Regions from separate parts of the Sphingobium indicum B90A genome, predicted to be linked through region 1. Evidence: riboswitches for the same ligand, from Rfam matches in the RefSeq annotation. Region 1 holds a riboswitch; each other region holds the start of a gene.
The links. A riboswitch is a leader RNA that binds a small molecule or an ion and turns the genes downstream of it on or off. The one in region 1 is predicted to bind cobalamin.
Positions count from the first base shown of each region.

Region 1 (7,183 bases):
GGCAGGCTGGGCAAGCCGGCGCTGTCGCAACTGTCGCTGGAGGAGATGATCGCCGCCCGCCCCGACTGGCTGATCGTGGAGAGCGGCAGCGAAGAGGTGGTCGATCAGGGGACGGAGATGCTGCGCCATCCCATATTGCGCGCCATTCCGCGCATCCGCCTGCCGCAGGCGTGGACGGTGTGCGGCGGCCCCGCCTATGTCGATGCGGCGCGGAGCATCGCTGCGCAGCTTGACGGCGCTGCGCACAAGGGCATGGCGCAGCTTGACGGAGCCGTGCGCAAGGGCGCGGCGCGGGTGAACGCCGCGCCGCGCCATTAGGCTATTTTCAGAAGCGCACACGCACGCCGCCGAAGGCCGAGCGGCCATATGTGCCATAGCCATAGACAGTGGCATATTTCTCATCGGTCAGATTGTCGATGCGGCCGTAGATCTCCAGATTCTCCCGGATCGGGAAGGATGCCCGCACGTCCGTCACGGCATAGCCGTCCAGCCGGATCGCGTTGGTCGCATCGTTGAAGCTGTCGCCCACCATCGTCACGGTCGCGCCGGTCGACAGGCCGAAGGGCCAGACATAGTCCGCCGAAACGCTGACCGCATCGGCGGCGCGGCGCGGCAGCCGGGCGTCGGTATTGCGGTCGCGCGCATCGACATGGCTGTAGGCGGCCGTGACCGTCAGCGCATCGACAGGCTTCAGGGCCAGCATCGCCTCCACGCCCTTGGCGCGGGTGCGGTCCAGATTATTGTACCCGCCGTAAAGGCCGATCGAATAATCATAGTTGATCTGGTCTTTGGTGTCGCGGCGGAACGCCGTGACAGAGAGGATCGCCCGGTCGCCATCCAGCCTTTGGTCGAAGCCGATGTCGTAGCTTTTCGACCGCTCCGGACGCAGGCCCGCATTGCCGACATCGGCGCCGTAAAGCTGATAAAGGGACGGGGCCTTGAACCCTTCGCCATAGCTCATGCGGATATTGGTCGCGCCGGCGTTGGGCGTGTAGTTGGCATTGGCGCCGAAGGTGGTCGCGCCGCCGAACTGGCTGTGATCGTCATGCCGCGCGCCGGCGGTCAGCGACAGGCCGGCGACCGGCTTCACGATGGCCAGCGCATAGACGCTGTCGACATCGGCCTTGTGGCTTTCCACCGAGCCGAAGCCGGAGAAGTCATAGTCGGGCCGTTCATGTTCATAGCCGAAGACCAGCTTCGCCTGATCGACCGGCTGATAGACGCCCTCATATTCGAAGCGCAGATTGGTGCCCGAATAGCCATAGGGGCCGAATGCGGATGTATAGTCGCGGTCCATGCGGAACCAGGTCACGGCCGCCCGGTTGGTGAGCCTGCCGTCGAACAGCTCCAGGTTCAGCCCGGCATAGCCGACATATTGATCCGATTTGGAAGTGTCCGCTGTGCTGTCCAACACGCCGTTGTCGGTATCCAGATCGGCATGGATATAATAGCCGCGCAGGTCGAGGCTGAGCGTATCGGTGAAGGCCAGCTTCAGCTTGGCGTTGGCGGCGATATTCTCATAGCCGTCCTTTTCCGTGCCATTGGCGGCGGAGGAAATGCCGTCGGTGTTGAAATAGGCGATGCCAACGCCGCCCGATGCGATGCCGCTGCCGCCCGAAACGTCCGCCTTGGCGTTCAGCGTGTCGCTATAGCCGTAATCGACCGATGCATTGCCCGCGAAACCGGCGGCAGGCGTGCCGGTCATGACGTTGACGACGCCGCCGACCGCCTGGCTGCCATAGGCGATGGAGTTGGACCCCCGCAAAATTTCGATCCGCCGGATATTGCCGGTCAGCAGATTGCCGAAATCGTACATGTCGCCAATGCCGCTGGTGTCGTTGACCTTGACCCCGTCGATCAGCACCAGCGTCTGCGTCGTTTCAGCGCCGCGCAGCGAAACGCCGGTCACCCCGCCCAAGCTGCCGCTGCGGTTGAAGCGCACGCCCGGCGTGGTCGCCAGCAGGTCCACGACGCTGACGCTCTGGCGGGTGCGGATGGTGTCGGCGTCGATGACGGTGACGGCCTGGCCGACCTCGTCGCGGGGCTGCTCGATGCCCAATGCGGTGACGATGATCTCGTCATCATCGGCGGCGAGGGCGGGCGCGGCCGCGAGCAAAGCGGCAAGAGAGAGGGTGGCTTTCAACATTATATCTGTTTCCCTGAGCGTCGCTGCGACTTCATGGCTCAGGGCATCCGCTCATCGCGGTCGGCGCAGGGGGAAGTCGACGCCAGTGCCCTCCCCCGCACCGATGCGGCCCTGCGCCGCTTCGTCGCTCAGACGGAAAACACCGTGCCATGGCCAACACCTGGGCCAGGGCAAGAGCGACCGTGCGCCGGCAGGTCTCCTGGCTCGCGGGTCAACGCAGCGATGCATGCCTTCCCGGACTTGCGTCCAGTGGCCGGTCCATGGACCGAAGTGCATCGCGCTCACCGCTTACAGTTGCAGGGACAGCCGCGGAATAGGACGGTTTCCCGCCCGCACCGCATTCCCGTTTTCAGCCCTTTGGGGGCACCGGCGCGATCTTCTTTGCGCGCGAGGGTTTGTCCCCGCCCGCGCCGCGCGCCATAAGGGAAAGCGAGGACAATGCCAAGCGGCATGAGGAGGGACGGAATGCGATTGCTGGGCGCGGTTCTGGCCGGGGGACGATCCAGCCGCTTCGGCAGCGACAAGGCCTTGGCGATGCTCGATGGGCGGACATTGCTGGATCATGCGGCGGCGGCGCTGGGCGCGCATGTCGAGACGGTGGTGATTTGCGGGCGGCACGTTCCGGGAATGACCGGGCTGGCGGACCGGCCGGCGGCGGACATGGGACCGTTAGGGGGGCTGAACGCCGCGCTGCATCATGCGGCGGCGCAGGGTTATGACGCGGTGCTGACGACGGGGTGCGACGTTCCGGTCTATCCGGACGGGTTGGCGCAGGCCTTGATCGGGGATGGCGCGGCGATCCTGAAGGGGCAGCAACTGGCCGGCTTCTGGCCCGCTTCATTGGCGGGAGAGCTGGATGCGCATCTGGCCGAGGAGAATAGCCGGGCGATCCATGGCTGGCTGGAGCGGGTCGGGGCGCGGATCGTGGAGCGGCCGGAGTTCGTGCTGCCCAATATCAACCGGCCGGAGGATCTGGAGCGGTTCACTTTTCCCCGATTGGGCTGAGCCTGTCGAAGGGTTCGGCTTCTCTTGAGGAGAAAAGGGCTTCGACAGGCTCAGCCCGAACGGAGGTAGGGTTGGTCGTCAGGCCCGGACGGTAGCACTCTCAACCACTTCCACCGGCAAATGGGTTCCCGCCACTGCTTCCCCGATCAGCAGCAGGGTTGGGTCTTCGTCGCTGATCGTCGCCACCAGGAAGGCCAGCGCCGACAGCTTGCCCCGGATCAGCCGTTCATTGGGGAGCGAGACATTGACCGCCACCATCACCGGCGTTTCGGGATCGCGCCCGGCGGCGATCAGCGAGCGGCTGATTTCTCCGGCAGCGGCGCGGCCCATATAGATGCCGAGCGTGCCGCCCGGCCGGGCCAGCGCTTCCCAGTCGAGCTTCAGCGGCTCGCCTGCCTTCAGATGCGCCGTCACCAGCGTCAGTCCCCGCGCCACGCCGCGCAGGGTGAGCGAGGCATGGCCGTTCGCCGCCGCCGCGCTGGCGGTGGTGATGCCGGGGCAGATGCGCACGGCGACGCCCGCCTCCGCCAGATGCTCCATCTCCTCCGCCGAGCGGCCGAAGACCGAGGGGTCGCCCCCCTTCAGCCGCACGACGCGCTTGCCCGCCTTCGCCGCCGCCAGCAGCAGGTCGTTGATGCTTTCCTGCGCCTTGCTGTGGCGGCCGGAGCGTTTGCCGACGCTGACCCGCTCGACGCCCTGCGGGATCAGGTCCAGCACCCCCGGCCCCACCAGCGCGTCGTGGAAGACGATCTCCGCCGCAGCGATCAGCTTTTCGGCCTTGCGGGTCAGCAGGTCCGGGTCGCCGGGGCCTGCGCCCACCAGCCAGACCTCGCCGGGGGCGATAAGCTCATTCGGCTGCATGAAGCGTCTCCTGCAATGTCTGGGTGAGGATATTGGCGAGCGCGGGGCGGCACGATCCGCAATTGGTCCCCGCCCCCAGCGCCTTGCCGACGGCGGCGACGTCGACCAGATCCTGCTCGCGGATGGCGGCGACGATCTGGTTCAACCCGATGTCGAAGCAGACGCAGACGGTCGCGCCCTTTTCCGGCTGGCTGCCCGGTCCCCGCGCCGCGAGGACGGAGCCGCCGACTCCCTCTGCCTGCAACTGGCCGATCAGCCAGTCGCGCGAGGGCAACAGGCCGGTGCGCGTCACGAACAGCACGCCGTTCAGCCTGCCTTCGCTGATGGTCGCGACGCGCCGGGTGCCGCGGGAGGCGTCCATGGCCTCGACCCGGTCGCCCTTCGGAAGAAAGGCGTCGAGGCGGGCCGGGTCGCCATTGCCGGCGATCTCGTACAGCGCGCCGCCCGGAACGGTGATCCGGGTGGACCAGAGGCAGGGCAGCTTCACCGGCTCATCGCCGCGCAGGATGAGGAAACCGCTCCACTCGGTCGCGACCTTCTCGACGCTGGCCGGGGTGGATTTGAAGCCGGGCTGGCCCGAATGCGGATCGACCAGCGGACGAGGGAGCAGGCCGGTGCGGCCGCCGCTCGACATCTGGTCGGTCCAGTGGATCGGCGTGAAGATCTCGCCGGGGCGCTGGCCTTCGCTCAGGCTGACGCGGAAGATGCTGTTGCCCTGCGCCGTCTGGACGCGGGCAAGGTCGCGGTCGACGATGCCCAGCGCCTCGGCATCCTTCGGATGGATTTCGACCTGCGGCTCCTCGCGATGGCGCGCGAGTTTCGGGGACAGGCCGGTGCGGCTCATCGTGTGCCACTGGTCGCGGTAACGCCCGGTGTTGAGCGTCATCGGCCAATCCCGCAGCGGCTCCTGAACCTCCATCTGCCTGGTCAGGACCAGTCGCGCCTTGCCGTCCGGCGTCGGGAAGCGGCCGTCGGCGAAGGGCGTGCCGCCCCAGCGGAACGGCTCCATGGCGTCATAGGCGTCGTTGCCGATGGTCGCATGGGAGCGCAGGTTGAGCAGCCGCTCTCCGTCATTCCGATAGGCGGTCAGGCGGGCATGTTCGCGCCAGATGTCGGCGGGCCGATCATAGGCGAAGGCGCTGCGCCATCCCATGCGGCGGGCGACTTCCTTGACGATCCACCAGTCCGGCTTCGCCTCTCCCGGCAGCGGCAGGAAGGGTCGCTGGCGGCTGATCGTGCGGTCCGAATTGGTGACGGTGCCGTCCTTTTCCCCCCATCCGGCGGCGGGCAGGCGGACATGGGCATGCGTGCTGCTGTCGGTGTCGGCCATGATGTCCGACACGACGAGGAAGGGGATCGCCTCCAGCGCCTCCCGCACGCGGCCCGCGTCGGGCATGGAGACGGCGGGGTTGGTCGCCATGATCCAGAGCGCCTTGATCCGGCCTTCGTTGATGGCGCGGAACAGGTCGACCGCTTTCAGGCCCGGCTTGGTGGCCATGGCGGGGGCGGCCCAGAAGCGGCCCACCCGCTCCACATTTTCCGGCGCGAAATCCATATGGGCGGCAAGGCTGGAGGCAAGGCCGCCGACTTCGCGGCCGCCCATGGCGTTGGGCTGGCCGGTGATCGAGAAGGGCGCCGCGCCCGGCTTGCCGATGCGGCCGGTGGCGAGGTGGACGTTGATGATCGCGTTCACCTGGTCGGTGCCGCGGATCGACTGGTTGATGCCCTGGCTGAACAGCGTGACGGTGCGCGGCGTGGCGGCGAACAGCTTGTAGAATTGTTCCAGCAGCGCGGGCGCGACGTCGCAGGTCTTCGCCGTCGTCCAGAGGTCGTGCCCGGCGCGGACATGATCCCAGAAATCTTCGGGCGCGCTGACATGATCGGCGAGGAAGGCGGGGTCGGTGGCGCCCTCCGCCGCTACCCAAGCGAGCAGGCCGTTCATCAGGGCGACGTCGGTGCCGGGCTTCACCGGCAGATGCAGGTCCGCGCCTTCGCAGCTTTCGGTGCGGCGCGGATCGATGACGACGAGCTTCGTCCCGCGCGCGGCGCGGGCCGCCTGGATGCGCTGGTAGACGATCGGGTGGCACCATGCGGTGTTGGAGCCGACCAGCACGATCAGGTCCGCTTCGTCCAGATCGTCATAGCTGGCGGGCACCACATCCTCGCCAAAGGCGCGATTGTGCCCGGCGACCGCGCTCGACATGCAGAGGCGGCTGTTGGTGTCGATGTTCGCCGAGCCGATAAAGCCCTTCATCAGCTTGTTGGCGACATAATAATCCTCGGTCATCAATTGACCGGAGACGTAGAAGGCCACGCTGTCGGGACCGTGGCGGTCGATGGTTTCGCGGAATTTCCGCGCCACCAGGTCCAGCGCCTTGTCCCAGCTTGCGCGCCTGTTGCCGATCATCGGGTGCAGCAGGCGCCCCGTCAGGCCCACCGTTTCGCCCAGATGCGTGCCCTTGGAGCAGAGGCGGCCGGCATTGGCGGGATGCGCCTCATCGCCCTTGATGTCGGCCGAGCGCGGCCCGGTCGGCGTGGCCGAAATGCCGCAGCCGACGCCGCAATAGGCGCAGGTGGTGCGGACACTTGTCATAGCCCCTCCCTTTCAAGGGAGGGGTTGGGGTGGGTGGGAGCCTGCAGCACTACCGTCGCGGGCGCCGCGGGCGCGGCGCACCCACCCCCGGCTCCTCCCTTGAAAGGGAGGGGAGAAAGGAGACTGACCTTCATGCAGCCGCCTTGAGCGAGGCCGGGCGGGCGATCAGGATGCGGCCGCCCTCCTGCTTGACCGCGACGGTCGGGGTGCAGCCCTCGTCATTGCCCTGCGCTTCGCCCGTCTTGAGCGCGATGTTCCAGTTGTGCAGCGGGCAGGCGACGCTGTGGCCGTGGACGATGCCCTGGCTCAGCGGGCCTTTCTTGTGCGGGCATTCGTTGACCAGCGCGAAGACATGGTCGTCGCCGGTGCGGAAGACGGCGATTTCCTTCTGTCCGGCAATCCGCACCGTGCGGGCGCCGCGCTGGGGAATGTCGGCCAGCGTTCCGATGTCGATCCAGTCGGTCATGTGGTTCACTCCGCGGCGATGGCGCCAAAGGGCATTGGGGGTTCGAGGTGCTGGTGCAGTTCGCTGTCCGCACCGGCCGCGCGCTGCGCCCAGGGGTCTTCCTGGGAGAAGC
Region 1 is NZ_CP013070.1:115,912-123,094, reverse strand. Features, by position in the region: gene SIDU_RS00635 (ABC transporter substrate-binding protein) at 1-318, shown strand, start outside; gene SIDU_RS00630 (TonB-dependent receptor plug domain-containing protein) at 326-2,146, opposite strand; cobalamin riboswitch at 2,319-2,532, opposite strand; gene mobA (molybdenum cofactor guanylyltransferase) at 2,612-3,151, shown strand; gene cobA (uroporphyrinogen-III C-methyltransferase) at 3,230-4,012, opposite strand; gene SIDU_RS00615 (nitrate reductase) at 3,999-6,605, opposite strand; gene nirD (nitrite reductase small subunit NirD) at 6,736-7,071, opposite strand; gene nirB (nitrite reductase large subunit NirB) at 7,077-7,183, opposite strand, start outside.

Region 2 (7,183 bases), 1.3 Mb from region 1:
GGTTGGACACCTTTGCAAGCGCATTTCGGTTCGAGATGAAAGCCATTTTGGCGTCCTGCGGATTTGACCAAAAAGGCCCATCCCGGCGTCGAGAGGGCTTGAAATATTGACATATTCCTGCGCCCTCTCTCCTTGTGCTGGGCCTTTTTGCCTCAAACCTCGAACGCGCCATTTATGAGTTTGCGGCCTAGGCCGCGTGCCGAACCTTCCCTCGCGACAAGTTGCGCCACGCCAAATTCATGACTTGATGGACATGGATCGAAGGACCGGCGCCTGCCGGATCGCGCCGGTCCAGGATGTTCCCTTCGTCCCGCTCACAGGATTTCGAGCGCGACGGCGGTCGCTTCGCCGCCGCCGATGCAGAGCGCCGCGACGCCTTTCTTGAGGCCCCGCGCCTTCAACGCCGCCACCAGCGTGGCGATGATGCGCGCGCCGCTTGCGCCGATGGGGTGGCCCAGCGCCGTGGCGCCGCCATTGACGTTGATCCTGTCGCGCGGAATGTCGAGGTCGCGCATCGCGATCATGGCGACGGCGGCGAACGCCTCGTTCACTTCGTAGAGATCGACATCGCCGGAGGACCAGCCCGCCTTCTCCAGCACCTTGCGGATCGCGAAGACCGGGGCCGTGGTGAACAGCGCGGGAGCATGGGCATGGGCTGCGGCGGCGACGATGCGCGCTTCCCTCGCCAGGCCCAGCTTCTCCGCCACGTCGGCGCGGGTCAGCACCAGCGCGGCCGCGCCGTCGGAGATGGAGGCGGAGGATGCCGCGGTGATCGCGCCATCGCTGGCGAAGGCGGGCTTGAGCGACGGAATCTTCTCCGGCCTTGCATTGCCGGGCTGTTCGTCCTTGTCGACCTGGACCTCGCCGCCGCGCGTCCTGACGATGACCGGCACCACCTCTCCAGCGAAGGCGCCGCTGTCGATCGCCGCATTGGCGCGGGCGAGGCTTTCGATCGCATAGGCGTCCATTTCCGCGCGGGTGAACTGATAGTCGCGGGCCGTATCCTCGGCAAAGGCGCCCATGGGCTTGCCGCGGTCATAGGCGTCCTCCAGCCCGTCCATCATCATCGTGTCGATGATCCGATCATGGCCGATGCGCGCGCCGGAGCGATGCTTGGGCAGCGCATAGGGCGCGTTGGTCATGCTCTCCATGCCGCCGGCGACGACGATGTCCACCGTCCCGGCGCTCAGCGCTTCGGCCGCCATGATCGCGGCCTGCATGCCCGAACCGCACATCTTGTTGACCGTGGTCGCTTCGACGGATTGAGGCAGGCCCGCGCCCAGCGCCGCCTGCCGCGCTGGCGCCTGGCCAAGCGCGGCGGGCAGGACGCAGCCCATATAGATGCGGTCTATGGCTTCCGGCGCAGCGCCGGAGCGTTCGACCGCCGCCTTGACCGCGACGGCGCCCAGTTCCGGGGCGGAGACGCTGGCCAGTGCGCCCTGAAAACCGCCCATGGGCGTCCGGGCATAGCCGGCGATGATGATGTCCTTGTTCATTTTTCTTTCCTCAGGCGCCTGGGCAGATTCCGGACGGGGCGAAGCGCCGCGTCGCAGGCGAATCGCAACCCTGATTTTCCATTCGCATCGGTTCGCTCTTTTCCTATACCGCCGGGCGCGCAGCCGGGGAAGGCGGCGCGGATTTGCCGTTCAACCCTCGCGATCCGGGACCACGGAACCGCGCCGGTTGGGCATGGCGTCGCCCTCCAGCCTGTCCGTCTTGCGGCTTCGCCGGGCGATGCGCTTTTCGACCAGGAGGAGCAAGGAAAGCAGCATCAGCGCGATCAGCGATCCGACGAGCACCAGCACATATTGGCCCGCCCCGGCCGTGATGCCGACGGCCGCGGCCATCCACAGGCTGGCGGCCGTGGTCATGTTGCGCACATCCCCGCCGCGCACGAAGATAAGGCCGCCCGCAATGAAGCCGATCGCCTGGGCAAGTCCCTGAACCACGCGGATCGGATCCCCGTCCGGGTGCGCTTCCACCAATTCTAGCGCCGACAGCGTCAGCATGGCCGAACTCAGCGACACCAGGCCATGGGTGCGCAGGCCCGCATCATGGCCGTTGCGTTCCCGCTCGAAGCCCAGGGCAAGGCCGAGCAGCGTCGCAAGGACAAGGCGGACGAGCGTGGTGCCGAAATCGTTGGCCAACATGGCCATGAAACCCGCGAAGGGCGGCTGCCGTTCCCTACAGGACGGACGGAAGCGGAAGCCGAGGCCCGACCGCGTCGCCACCCTCCCATTTCCGGCCTTGCGATTGATCGAAGCCGGCTTTATCAGCACTGGCGCGACAGGTTCCCTGCAAGGGGATGAAAAGGGAAGTCGGGTGAAATGCCCGCGCTGCCCCTGCAACTGTAAGCGGCGAGCCTTCCGGCCATCGCGCCATTGAACCGACAGGGTTTCGAGAAGGCGGCCGGACAGCATCGACCCGCGAGCCAGGAGACCTGCCTGACGCCGTCGTTCTTCGACCGGACAGGGTGTGCCGGGCGAACGGGGGTCTCCTCGCCGAGCGACAGCCATCGCCTTGCCGGTGCGACCGCGCGGGGGGAGTCCTGTCGCCTGCCCTGGTGCCGGCCCGTCCTCCCTTGCCCGGTTCCCGATGGGGCATATGCCGCCGGGCTGGAGGATGTGGAATGACTGATTTGCGGGGCCATCGTTGATGCTGCGGGCTGTCGGGCCTGGGGCGTCGGTGGTCGTCTGTTCGACCTGCCGTCTTTCGGCGGAGCAGCGGGAGGATGCGGCAGGGCGGCGAGGCGGCGCCCTGCTGGTCGAGGCGCTTCACAGGGTTCGCGACGGCGATCCCGCCTATGCGGCTGTCGCGGTGCAGGACATGCCCTGCCTCTTCGCCTGCGATCGCCATTGCGCGGTGCATGTGCGCGGGACCGGAAAGGTCGGCTATGTGCTGGGCGACTTCACCCCCGATGAGGAAGCCGCGCGGGCGATACTGGACTATGCGGCGCGCCACGCCGAAAGCGAGGAGGGCGTGGTGCGCTATGCCGACTGGCCGCAGGGGGTGAAGGGGCATTTCATCGTCCGCACGCCGCCCGACGGCTTCGTCTGTTCATGATCCGCTTCGTCGACCGGGCCGCCTTTGCCGCCGCTCTGGCGGAGCTTCCCGCCCCCGACGCAGGCGCTGCCGCAGCGGCGGCGGAGCGGCAGCGGATGCTGACGAAGCCCGCCGGTTCGCTGGGGCGGCTGGAGGAGATCGCCCTGTTCATGGCGGGCTGGCAGCGGCGGGAACGGCCCCGGGCGGAGCGCATCCGCGCCGCTATCTTCGCGGGGAATCATGGCGTTGCGGCGCGGGGCGTCAGCGCCTTCCCGGCAGAGGTCACGGCGCAGATGGTGGCCAATTTCCGTCATGGCGGCGCGGCGATCAACGCGCTGGCCCAGGCCTGCGGCGCGGAACTGGCCGTCGTCGCGCTCGATCTGGAACGGCCGACCGGCGACATCTGCGCGGAGGCGGCCATGAGCGAGGAGGATTGCCTGAGCGCGATCAATGCCGGAGCGGCGGCGGCGGAAGAGGGCCTCGACCTGCTGTTGCCGGGCGAGATGGGCATTGCCAACAGCACGCCGGCGGCGGCGCTCTGCGCGCAGGCCTTTGGGGGTGCGGCGGCCCATTGGGTGGGGCGCGGGACAGGCGTGGATGGCGAAGGGCTGGCGCGCAAGGCCGATGCGGTATCGCTGGCGCTCGCCCTGCACGGGGCGCATTGCGCCGACGCCTTCGAAACCTTGCGAAGGCTGGGCGGGCGAGAGATCGCGGCGCTGGCCGGCGCGGTGCTGGCGGCGCGGATGCTGCGCGTGCCGGTCATGCTGGACGGGTTCATTGGCTGCGCGGCGGTCGCGCCGCTGGCGAAGGATAATCCGGTGATCGTCGACCATTGCATGGCCGCCCATATGTCGGCGGAAGCGGGGCATGAGCGCCTGCTGGCCGCTCTGGCGCTGGAGCCGTTGCTGCGGCTCGACATGCGGCTGGGCGAGGGGAGCGGCGCCGCGGTCGCCGCGCAGATCGTGCGATCCGCCCTGGCCGCGCATGGGGGCATGGCGAGCTTTGCCGAAGCGGCCGTGGCCGGCGCGCTGTGAACGCCTTTCCGCTCCACCTGATGCGCCATGGCGCGCCGCAGCTTGCCGGACGGTTGCTCGGCCATCTGGACGCTCCGCCGGAGGCGGAGGGGATCGCCCTCTGCGTCGATCGGGCGCGGCATCTGGATTTCGCGCGAGTGGTGACGTCCGACCTCGCCAGGGCGCGGACGCCGGGCGCGGCGATCGCGGCGGAGCGGGACGTGGAGTTGGACGTCGACTCGCGCTGGCGGGAACTGCATTTCGGGGATTGGGAGGGAGCCGACCCGGCGCGCCTTCCGGCGGAGGATCTTGCCCGCTTCTGGGACGATCCGGACGGATTTCCCCCGCCTGGGGGTGAAAGCTGGACCGACCTATGCAATCGGATCGGGGACGGGCTGGCCGCGCTGGGCGAGCCGGTTCTGGTGGTCTGCCATGCCGGGGCGATCCGGGCGGCGTTGTCTGTGCTGTGCGGTTTCGACGCGCGGCGGGGCTGGGCGGTGGACCTGCCTTATGGCGCGGTGCTGAGCCTGCGGATCTGGCCCGAAGGACCGTCGGGGCAGATTACGGGCCTGATCGCATGAAGAGGCTGGTGCTGGCCCTGCAATTGATGACGCGGCTGCCTTTGCCCGCGCAGCATGTCGATGAGCGGGATTTCGCCGCCGCCGTCCGCTGGCTGCCCGCAACGGGCATCGCCGTCGGCCTGGCGGTCGCGGGCGGGGCCGGGCTGGGCATGCGGATCGACCCCTGGGCCGGCGCTCTTTTCGGCCTGGTTGCCTGGGTGGCCGTGACCGGGGCGCTGCATCTCGACGGATTGGGCGACATAGCGGATGCGGCGGGGGCGGCGCATGGCGACCGGACGCGCCTGTCCGCCGTCCTCGCCGATCCGCATGTCGGCAGCTTCGGCGTGGTCGCCATCGGTCTGCAATTGCTGGCCAAGCTGGTGCTGTTGCGGCTGTGGCTGGAGAGTTTGTCGCCATGGATGCTGGCGGCCGTGGCGATGGTGGCGCGCATCGGGCCTTTATTCTGGACGCGCTGGCTGCCCCCGCTCCACGAGGGACTGGCGAGCCGTTTTCGGGCCGGATGGCGGGCGGAGGCGTTTATCCTCTGGTCGATATTGGGGCTGGCGCTGGGTTATCGGGCGCCCGCCCTTCTCGCGGCGGTTCCGTTGATCCCGCTTTGGGGCCTTTGGCTGCGGTCCCGGATCGGCGGCATCTCCGGGGATGGGCATGGCGCCGGCATCGAATTGCTGGAGAGCGCCCTGCTGCTGGCGATGGTGGCGGCGCGATGAGCGGTTTCGCCTGGCATGGCGGCCGCCTGGCAGAAGCCCGCGCCGTCTATGGCGGGAAGGAGTGGATCGACCTTTCGACCGGAATCAGCCCCTTCCCATGGCCGGGGGCCGATCATCTGGCCGTCGACTGGCGGCATTTGCCCGATCCGCGCGATCTGGCGGCGATGGAGGCGGCCGCCGCCGCCTGTTTCGGGGTAGATCCCGACCATCTTTGCACCCTGCCGGGCAGCGAGGCGGGATTGCGGCTGGTGGGACGGATGCTGGACATGCCCGCTCGCTGGCTCGTCCCCAGCTATCGCACCCATGCGGAGATTTTCGCGCAAGGCGCCCCGTTGCCCGATGGGGAAGAACCGCCTCGCGAAGCGGTGGCCCTGCTGCTGGCCAACCCAAATAATCCCGACGGCCGCATCCTGCCGCCTGCGCGCCTGCTGCAATGGCTGGCCGGGCTGGAAGAGGGCGGAGGATGGCTGATCGTCGACGAAGCCTATGCCGACGCTGTGCCTTCATGCAGCCTGGCGGGCGAAGTGGGGGACGGGCGGCGGCTGATCCTGTTGCGGTCCTTCGGCAAATTCTTCGGGTTGGCCGGAGTCAGGTTGGGCTTTCTGCTTGGGCCGCGAGAAGTCGTCGCCCGGGCGCGGCGGATGCTGGGGGAATGGCCGGTTTCCGCGGCAGCCATCGCGTTCGGCGGCGCTGCCTATCGCGACCGGAGTTGGATCGACGCGACAGTGACGGCGCTGGGGGAGCGCGCGGCGCAACTGGATGGCGTGCTGGCGCGCCATGGGTTGGCGGCGCGGGGCGAATGCCCGCTGTTCCGCCTGGTGGAGGCGGAGGATGGCTGGACCCTGTTCGACAGGCTGGCCCGGCGTTCCATCCTGACGCGCCCCTTCGAGGAGGACCGGCGCTGGCTGCGGATCGGCCTGCCTGCCGATGCGGCGGCGCTCGCCCGCCTCGACCGGGCATTGGCCGATGGGTGAGCCGGCGGCCCTGGCGGCGCTGATGCTGGATGCGGCGCTTGGCTGGCCGGGTTGGCTGCACGCCCGGATCGGCCATCCGGTCGGCGGTTTCGCCCGGATCATCGGCGCGGCGGAGCGGCGATGGAACCGGGAGGCGTGGAGCGGCCGGGTGCGCCGCTGGACGGGATTTGCCCTGCTGTTGCTGTTGCTGGGCGTGGGCGCAGGCGTTGGTCTGGCGCTGGAATGGGCGATCCGCCGCTGGGGCGGGGGCACGGCCTGGCCATGGCTGGCGCTCGCCGCATGGCCGGCGCTGGCGCAGAACAGCCTCTATGTCCATGTCGCGCCGGTGGTTCGCGCACTGACGAAGGGGGAAATGGATGCGGCGCGGCAGGCGGTGGCCCGGATCGTCGGCCGCGACACGGCCGCGCTGGATGAAGCGGGCGTTGCGCGGGCCGGCATAGAAAGTCTGGCCGAAAGCTTCTGCGATGGCGTCGTGGCGCCGCTGTTCTGGCTGCTGCTGCTCGGCCTGCCGGGCATATGGGCCTATAAGGCGGTCAACACCGCCGACAGCATGATCGGGCACAAGGAGGCGCCCTACACCGATTTCGGTTGGGCGGCGGCGCGCTTCGACGATCTGTTGAACTGGGTGCCGGCGCGGCTCGCCGGTCTGATCCTTTGCGTTGCCGGGGGCGGCGGATGGGCCGTGCTGCGGCGGGATCGCCGGAAGCATGCCTCGCCCAATGCGGGGTGGCCGGAGGCCGCGATGGCCGGCGCGCTCGGCATCCGGCTGGCGGGGCCGATCCGCTATGACGGCGTGCTGCACGACAAGCCATGGATCGGGACGGGCGGGGAAGCGGACGTCCGCGCGATGAAGGCGGCGCTGCGCA
Region 2 is NZ_CP013070.1:2,443,938-2,451,120, forward strand. Features, by position in the region: gene SIDU_RS11915 (acetyl-CoA C-acyltransferase) at 315-1,496, opposite strand; gene SIDU_RS11920 (MgtC/SapB family protein) at 1,647-2,279, opposite strand; cobalamin riboswitch at 2,272-2,462, shown strand; gene SIDU_RS11925 (DUF1636 domain-containing protein) at 2,656-3,063, shown strand; gene cobT (nicotinate-nucleotide--dimethylbenzimidazole phosphoribosyltransferase) at 3,060-4,076, shown strand; gene SIDU_RS11935 (histidine phosphatase family protein) at 4,073-4,636, shown strand; gene SIDU_RS11940 (adenosylcobinamide-GDP ribazoletransferase) at 4,633-5,343, shown strand; gene SIDU_RS11945 (aminotransferase class I/II-fold pyridoxal phosphate-dependent enzyme) at 5,340-6,317, shown strand; gene cbiB (adenosylcobinamide-phosphate synthase CbiB) at 6,310-7,183, shown strand, end outside.
Region 2: another riboswitch for cobalamin. It lies ahead of SIDU_RS11925 (DUF1636 domain-containing protein); the one in region 1 lies ahead of SIDU_RS00630 (TonB-dependent receptor plug domain-containing protein).

Region 3 (7,183 bases), 1.3 Mb from region 1:
CTGGACGAGCCGGAAGAGGACAACCCCGCCGCAGCCCGCCATCGCGCTGAAACCGCCGCGTTGATCGCGGAGGGCATTCCCGAAAAGGCGGCTCAACGTCGCGCCGGCAGCCGCGTCTTCGGCTCGAAGCCCGGAGCCTATGGCGCGGGCCTCCAGGCGATGATCGACGAGAAGATCTGGCACGACCGCGCCGACCTGGCGAACGTCTATCTCGACTGGGGCGGCCATGCCTATGGCGGCGGCGTGGAGGGCGATGCCGAACGCAGCCTCTTCGCGAAGCGCCTGACCCAGGCCGACGCCCTGATCCAGAACCAGGACAATCGCGAGCACGACCTGCTCGACAGCGATGATTATTATCAGTTCGAAGGGGGCTTGGCCGCGGCGGTCGAGCATCTCTCCGGCAGGAGGCCGCTCAGCTATCATAACGACCACAGCCGCCCGGATCGCCCCGTCGTCCGCACGCTGGAGGATGAGATCGGCCGCATCGTCCGCGCCCGCGTCACCAACCCCAAATGGATCGCGGGCATGATGCGCCACGGCTACAAGGGCGCGTTCGAGATCGCGGCCTCCGTCGACTATCTCTTCGCCTTCGCCGCCACGACCCATGCGGTGAAGGATCATCATTTCGACGCCGTCCACGCCGCTTTCATAGAGGATGAGGCGGTCCGCGCCTTCATGGCGGAGGCCAATCCGGCAGCCCTGCGGGAGACCGCCGCGCGCCTCCGCGAAGCGCTGGACCGCGCCCTTTGGAAACCCCGGTCGAACAGCGCCGCCATGCTTCTCTCCCAACTCAAGGATGCCCCGCAATGATCGAGCGCACGCCCGAACAACATGCCGAAAAGATGAAGAAGAAACAGGCCGCCCATGACAGGATCATGGCGACCAAGACGCAGGAAAAAGGCCTGCTGATCGTCCACACCGGCAAGGGCAAGGGCAAGACGACCGCCGCGCTCGGCATGGTGGTCCGCGCCATCGGCCATGGCCGGAAGGTGGGCGTCGTCCAGTTCGTGAAGGGCGCGATGACCACCGGAGAAAAACGGGTGTTCGATGCGTTTCCGGGCAATGTCGAATTCAAGCCCATGGGCGAAGGCTTCACCTGGAACACGCAGGACCGGACGCGGGACATTGCCCTCGCCCGTGAAGCATGGGATGAGGTGAAACGCATGATCGCCGATCCGGCCTATGACATGGTCCTTGCCGATGAACTCAACATCGTATTGCGCTACGACTATCTTCCGGTCGAAGAGGTGTTGGAAGCCGTGACCGCCAGGGGCGAAATGAAGCATGTCATCATCACCGGCCGCAACGCGCCCGACGCGCTGATGGAGGCGGCCGATCTCGTCACTGAAATGACCCTCGTCAAACATCCCTTCCGCAGCGGCGTGAAGGCCCAGCCGGGAATCGAATTCTGACACGCACCGCCTTCGACATCGCCGCCTTCGAGGAACTGGTCCACCTGCGCCGCGACGTGCGCCATTTCCTGACCGATCCGCTGGAGGAGAGCGAGGTCGAACGGCTCCTCGCCCTCGCTCACAGCGCGCCGTCCGTCGGGCTGTCGCAGCCCTGGCGTTTCGTCCGCGTCGAAACGCCCGCCCTGCGCGAGCGTCTTGCCGTCCATGTCGACGCCCAGGTCGCCAAGGCGGGCAAGATGTACGAGGGGGAGGAGGACAGGCTCTACCGCAGCCTGAAATTGCACGGCCTGCGCGAAGCGCCGGTGCTGTTCGCCGTCTATTGCGACGAAGGCACGGAAACCGGCCACAGGCTGGGCGCGATCACCATGCCGGAGGCGCGGCGCTATAGCTGCGTGATGGCGATCCACACGCTCTGGCTCGCCGCCCGGACTCGCGGTATCGGCATGGGGTGGGTGTCGATACTGGATCGTGCGACGGTGGACGCGATGCTCGCCATTCCGGAAAACTGGCGATGCCTTGGCCTGCTGTGCCTGGGCTATCCGGTCAGCGAGGAGGCGACGCCGGAACTGGAAAGGCGCGGCTGGGAACATCGGACGGACTGGCATTCGACGATAGTGACTCGCTGACAATTCCCCTCCCGCATGCGGGGGATTGAAGGCCTCTTCCCTTTCCCTTCCTCTCCGCCTATGAGCAGCCTTGGAACGGGCCCTGCCCGCTCCATCGATCGCGTCGGTGCCCCGCAAGGGGCTTAAATGGGAACGCGGTGCGGGAGGATGCTCCCTAATCCGCGGCTGTCCCTGCAACTGTGAGCGGCGAGCAAGGCAAGGACGGCCTCCCGAGCGGGCGGCCAGCCACTGGAGCAATCCGGGAAGGCCCCTGCCGAAGCTGTGACCCGCAAGCCAGGAGACCTGCCGAACGCAAGGGTCGCTCTAGCCATGGTCCAGGGGATGGTCACGGCTCGGTTCTCCGCACGGGCGACGAATGCGGCTGGGGGAAGCATCCTCCGGTCGTCGTTGCGATGTGGGAGGTGAAGTCCGTTGCCAGACGCGCACAGCGCATCGTCCGCCGCCATTCGCGGCTGGTGTCCGACGGCATGGCGCCCGATGATGGCGGGCGACGGGTTGCTGGTGCGGGTCCGTCCCCCGCAGGGCCGCCTCGCCGTCCCGCAGGCCATCGCCCTTGCCGAAGCCGCCCGCCTTCACGGCAACGGCCTGATCGACCTCACCAACCGGGCCGCGCTTCAGCTTCGCGGCGTGACGGAGCAAAGCCACGGCCCGCTGCTCCGGCAGCTCGTCGCCCTTGGCCTCGCTGATGCCGATCCGGCCCGCGAAGTGCGTCGCAATTTCCTGCTCGCGCCGGATTCCTCGCCCGGCGACGACAGCGAAAGCATCGTGCTCCGCCTGATCGCCCATCTCGACGACCTGCCCCAGCTTCCCTCCAAGATCGGGATCGCCATCGACGCGGGGCCTGCCCCCTGCCTCGCGGGGGTTCCCGCTGACTTTCGCTTCGAACGAAGCCAGGCGGGCGCGCTGCTGTTGCGGGTGGAGGGACGCCCCATGGGCTCGCCCACCAGCGTCGAAACGGCGGCGAGCGACCTGATCGCGCTTGTCCGCTGGTTCCTTGCCACGGGCGGCGCGGCATCGGGCCGCGCAGCCAGGCATGGCGCGCCGCTGCCGATGGCCGCTGAAATGGCGCCTGCGCCATCCCGCGCGCTTTCCCAGGTGTTAGCCAGCGCATCCGGGCCGTTCCACGCCGTCCCCTTCGGCCAGATTGACGCCGACGGCCTCATCGCGCTGACGCGGAAACGGAACGTCGCCGCCCTGCGCCTGACGCCATGGCGCGGCCTGATCCTGGAAGGCGGCGCGCAACGCGCCGGTCACGCCCCCCCGGACGGCCTGCTGCGCGTCGATGCCTGCCCCGGCGCGCCCGCATGCCCGCAGGCAAGCGTCGAGACCCGCGGCCTCGCTTCCCGGCTCGCGCCCCTTGTCGAAGGGTCGCTGCATGTTTCGGGCTGCGCCAAGGGCTGCGCCCGCCAGGGAACCGCCAAGCTGGTCCTTACCGGCCGGCAGGGCCGCTTCGACCTGTCGCGCAACGCCCGCGCCGGATCGCCGCCGGAAAAGACCGGCCTCACCGCCCGACAAGTCCTCGCCCTTTTCGGAAGGCCCTGATGCCCCATAGCTACGAAACCGACGGAGCCGCCATCTACCGGCAGTCCTTCCGCACCATCCGCGCCGAAGCCGATCTCGCCCGCTTCTCGACCGAGGAGGAACGAATCGCCGTCCGCATGATCCATGCGGCGGGACTGGTCGACCTCGCTTCCCATATCCGCTTTTCCCCCTCCTTCGCCCTCGCCGCCATCGCCGCGCTTCGGGCGGGCGCGCCGATCCTCTGCGACGCGCGCATGGTGTCGGAGGGCATAACCCTGAAGCGCCTGCCCGCCGCCAATCCGATCTTCTGCACGCTGAACGATCCGCAGGTGCCCGCGCTGGCGGCGCGCATGTCCAACACCCGGTCCGCCGCCGCACTCGAACTCTGGCGGCCACATCTGGGGGGCGCGCTGGTGGCGATCGGCAATGCGCCGACGGCCCTCTTCCACCTGCTCGACATGCTGGAAGATCCGGCCTGTCCCCGTCCCGCCGCGATCATCGGCTGTCCCGTCGGCTTCATCGGCGCGGCGGAATCGAAGCAGGCGCTCTGGCAGAGCCAGCCCGTCCCCTGCTGCATCGTCGAGGGCCGCCTGGGCGGCAGCGCCATCACGGTCGCGGCGGTCAATGCGATAGCGAGTCCAGCGGAATGATGGGCGGGACCATCCATGGCGTGGGCCTGGGACCGGGCGCGCGGGATCTGATGAGCGTCCGGGCCGACCGGCTGATCCGCGACGCCCGGCACATCGCCTATTTCCGCAAGAAGGGGAGGCCGGGTCATGCCCGCGGCATCGTGGAGGGCATGTTGCATCCCGATGCCGTCGAATTCGCGATGGAATATCCGGTGACGACGGAAATCCCGCTGTCCGATCCGCGCTACAACGATCTGCTTTCAGCCTTCTACGCCGATTGCGCCGCGTATCTGGACGGGCTTTCCGCAGGAGGAGAGGATGTGGTGGTCCTCTGCGAAGGCGATCCCTTCTTCTACGGCAGCTTCATGCACCTGCACAGCCGCCTCGCCGGGCCGGTGAAGATCGTCCCCGGCATCACCGGCATGTCCGGCGCCTGGACCGCCAGCGGCGCGCCGATCGGTTGGGGCGACGATGTGCTGACGGTGCTGATGGCGACCCTTCCGGAAGAGGAACTGGTCCGCCGCATCCATGAAAGCCATGCCCTGGTCGTCATGAAGATCGGCCGCAACCTTCCCAAGCTGCGCCGCGCCGTCGAAGCGGCAGGCAAGCAGGACAGCGCCTGGCTGGTCGAATATGCGACCATGGCGGATCAGCGCATCGTCCCGCTGGCGCAGGCGACCGGCGCCGCCCCCTATTTCTCTATCCTGCTGGTCCACGGGCAGGGCCGCCGCCCATGACCGGCTGGGTCGCGGCAGCCGGTCTGGGCCCAGGGGCGGATGCGCTCATCACGCCGGAGGTGTCGGATGCGCTGGCGCAGGCGACCGACGTCATCGGATATATCCCCTATGTCGCGCGGGTGGCGCAAAGGCCCGGCCTCACGCTCCACGCGTCGGACAATCGCGTCGAACTGGACCGCGCCGTCCATGCCCTGACCCTCGCCGCCCAGGGCAAGCGGGTGGCGATCGTTTCCTCCGGCGATCCGGGCGTCTTCGCCATGGCCTCCGCCCTGTTCGAGGCACTGGAGGCAGGGCCGGAGGGTTGGCGCGACCTCGACATCCGCGTCCTGCCCGGCATCACCGCCATGCTCGCCGCCGCAGCGCGGGCGGGCGCGCCGCTCGGCCATGATTTCTGCGCCATCAACCTGTCCGACAATCTGAAGCCCTGGCCGCTGATCGAGCGCCGCCTGCGCCTCGCGGCGCAGGCCGATTTCGCCATGGCCTTCTACAATCCCCGTTCCCGTTCCCGGCCGGAGGGTTTCGGGCGGGCGCTGGCGATCCTGCGCGAGGAATGCGGCGAGGACCGGCTCATCCTCTTCGCCCGCGCCGTCTCCACGCCGGAGGAAATGTTGCGCGTCGTGCCGTTGAGCCGGGCCACGCCGGACATGGCCGACATGCGCACCATGGTGATCGTCGGTTCCAGCCGCACCCGGCTGATCGATCGCTCCGGCCCGCCGATCCTCTATACGCCCCGTTCCGCCGCATGACCCAGCCATTGCAGCACCCCGGCGACCTCATGCGTCACCAGCGCGGCCGGGCAGGCCGGACGCCCGATCATCACGACCGGCAGTCCGAGCGTCCGCGCTGCGGCCAGCTTGGCCTGCGCACCGCTGCCCCCCGCATTTTTCGACACGACGCAGTCGATGCCATGGGCGCGCATCAACTGCATGTCGCCCTCCACCGTGAAGGGACCGCGGTCGATCACCAAGGCATGGTCGGGCAACCCCGGCGCAGCAGCGGGCATGTCGACGAAGCGCAGCAGATAATGATGCTGGGGCTGCGCGGCGAAGGCGTCCACATGCATGCGCCCCAGGGCCAGCATCACGTTCCGCCTCGCTCCCGCCAGCGCCGCCACCGCCCCTGCCAGGTCAGGCACATGGGTCCAGCGGTCCCCCTCCGCAGCGATCCATGGCGGGCGGGTCAGCATGATATGCTTCACCCCCGCTTCCCGCGCCGCGGCAACGGCATGCTCGCTCATCGTCGCGGCGAAGGGATGAGTGGCGTCCACCAGATGGGTGACGCCTTCCTCCCGCAAATAGCGCGCAAGGCCGGCCATGCCGCCGAAGCCGCCGACGCGCACCGGCACCGGCTGCGCCCGTGGTTTGTCCGTCCGCCCGGCATAGCTCAGGACGGCGCGCATGCCCCGCTCGGCCAGAGCAGCCGCCAGCGCGGTCGCTTCCGTGGTTCCGCCCAGAATGAGGATATTGGACATGGCCGATACTCCTGACGCTCCGTGGCTGACGATCGTCGGCATCGGGGAAGACGGCCTGAATGGCCTGTCGCCCGCTGCCCGCGACGCGCTGGAGAGGGCCGCGCTCGTCGCCGGATCGCCGCGCCATCTCGCGCTCCTGCCGGGCCTTAGGGCGGAAAGCCTGGCCTGGCCAGTCCCGTTCTCGGCCGGCGTCCCGATGCTGCTCGCCCGCCGTGGAGACCCAACCGTCCTGCTTGCATCCGGCGATCCCTTCTGGTTCGGCGCGGGGAGCAGCATCACGCGGCATTTGCGGCCGGATGAATGGACGGCGCATCCTGCCCCCTCCACATTCTCCCTTGCCGCGGCGCGGTTGGGCTGGGCGCTCCAGGACGTGGAATGCCACGGCCTCCACGCCGCGCCGCTGACGCGGTTGCGCCCCGGCCTCGCGCCCGGTCGCCGCGCCATATTGCTGCTGCGCGATGGCCCGGCGGTGGGACAGCTTGCCGCCTGGCTGACGGAACAGGGTTTCGGCGGCTCTATCCTGCATGTGCTGGAAGCGCTGGGCGGACCCCGCGAACGCATCCGCCAGTGCACCGCCGAAGCGCCGGACCTTGCGGACATCGCCCATCCCGTCGCGGTCGGCCTGTCCGTGGCGGGCGAAGGCAGGACGCTCCCCTGCGCCAGCGGCATCCCCGACGACTGGTTCGACCATGACGGCCAGATCACCAAGCGCCCGGCCCGCGCCCTGACCCTGTCCGCCCTGGCCCCCTGCCCCGGCGAGACATTGTGGGACATAGGCGCAGGTTGC
Region 3 is NZ_CP013070.1:2,469,068-2,476,250, reverse strand. Features, by position in the region: gene cobN (cobaltochelatase subunit CobN) at 1-810, shown strand, start outside; gene cobO (cob(I)yrinic acid a,c-diamide adenosyltransferase) at 807-1,412, shown strand; gene bluB (5,6-dimethylbenzimidazole synthase) at 1,409-2,038, shown strand; cobalamin riboswitch at 2,126-2,343, shown strand; gene SIDU_RS12055 (cobalamin synthesis protein CobG) at 2,516-3,580, shown strand; gene SIDU_RS12050 (precorrin-8X methylmutase) at 3,580-4,209, shown strand; gene cobI (precorrin-2 C(20)-methyltransferase) at 4,206-4,925, shown strand; gene cobJ (precorrin-3B C(17)-methyltransferase) at 4,922-5,671, shown strand; gene SIDU_RS12035 (cobalt-precorrin-6A reductase) at 5,647-6,396, opposite strand; gene SIDU_RS12030 (bifunctional cobalt-precorrin-7 (C(5))-methyltransferase/cobalt-precorrin-6B (C(15))-methyltransferase) at 6,395-7,183, shown strand, end outside.
Region 3: another riboswitch for cobalamin. It lies ahead of SIDU_RS12055 (cobalamin synthesis protein CobG); the one in region 1 lies ahead of SIDU_RS00630 (TonB-dependent receptor plug domain-containing protein).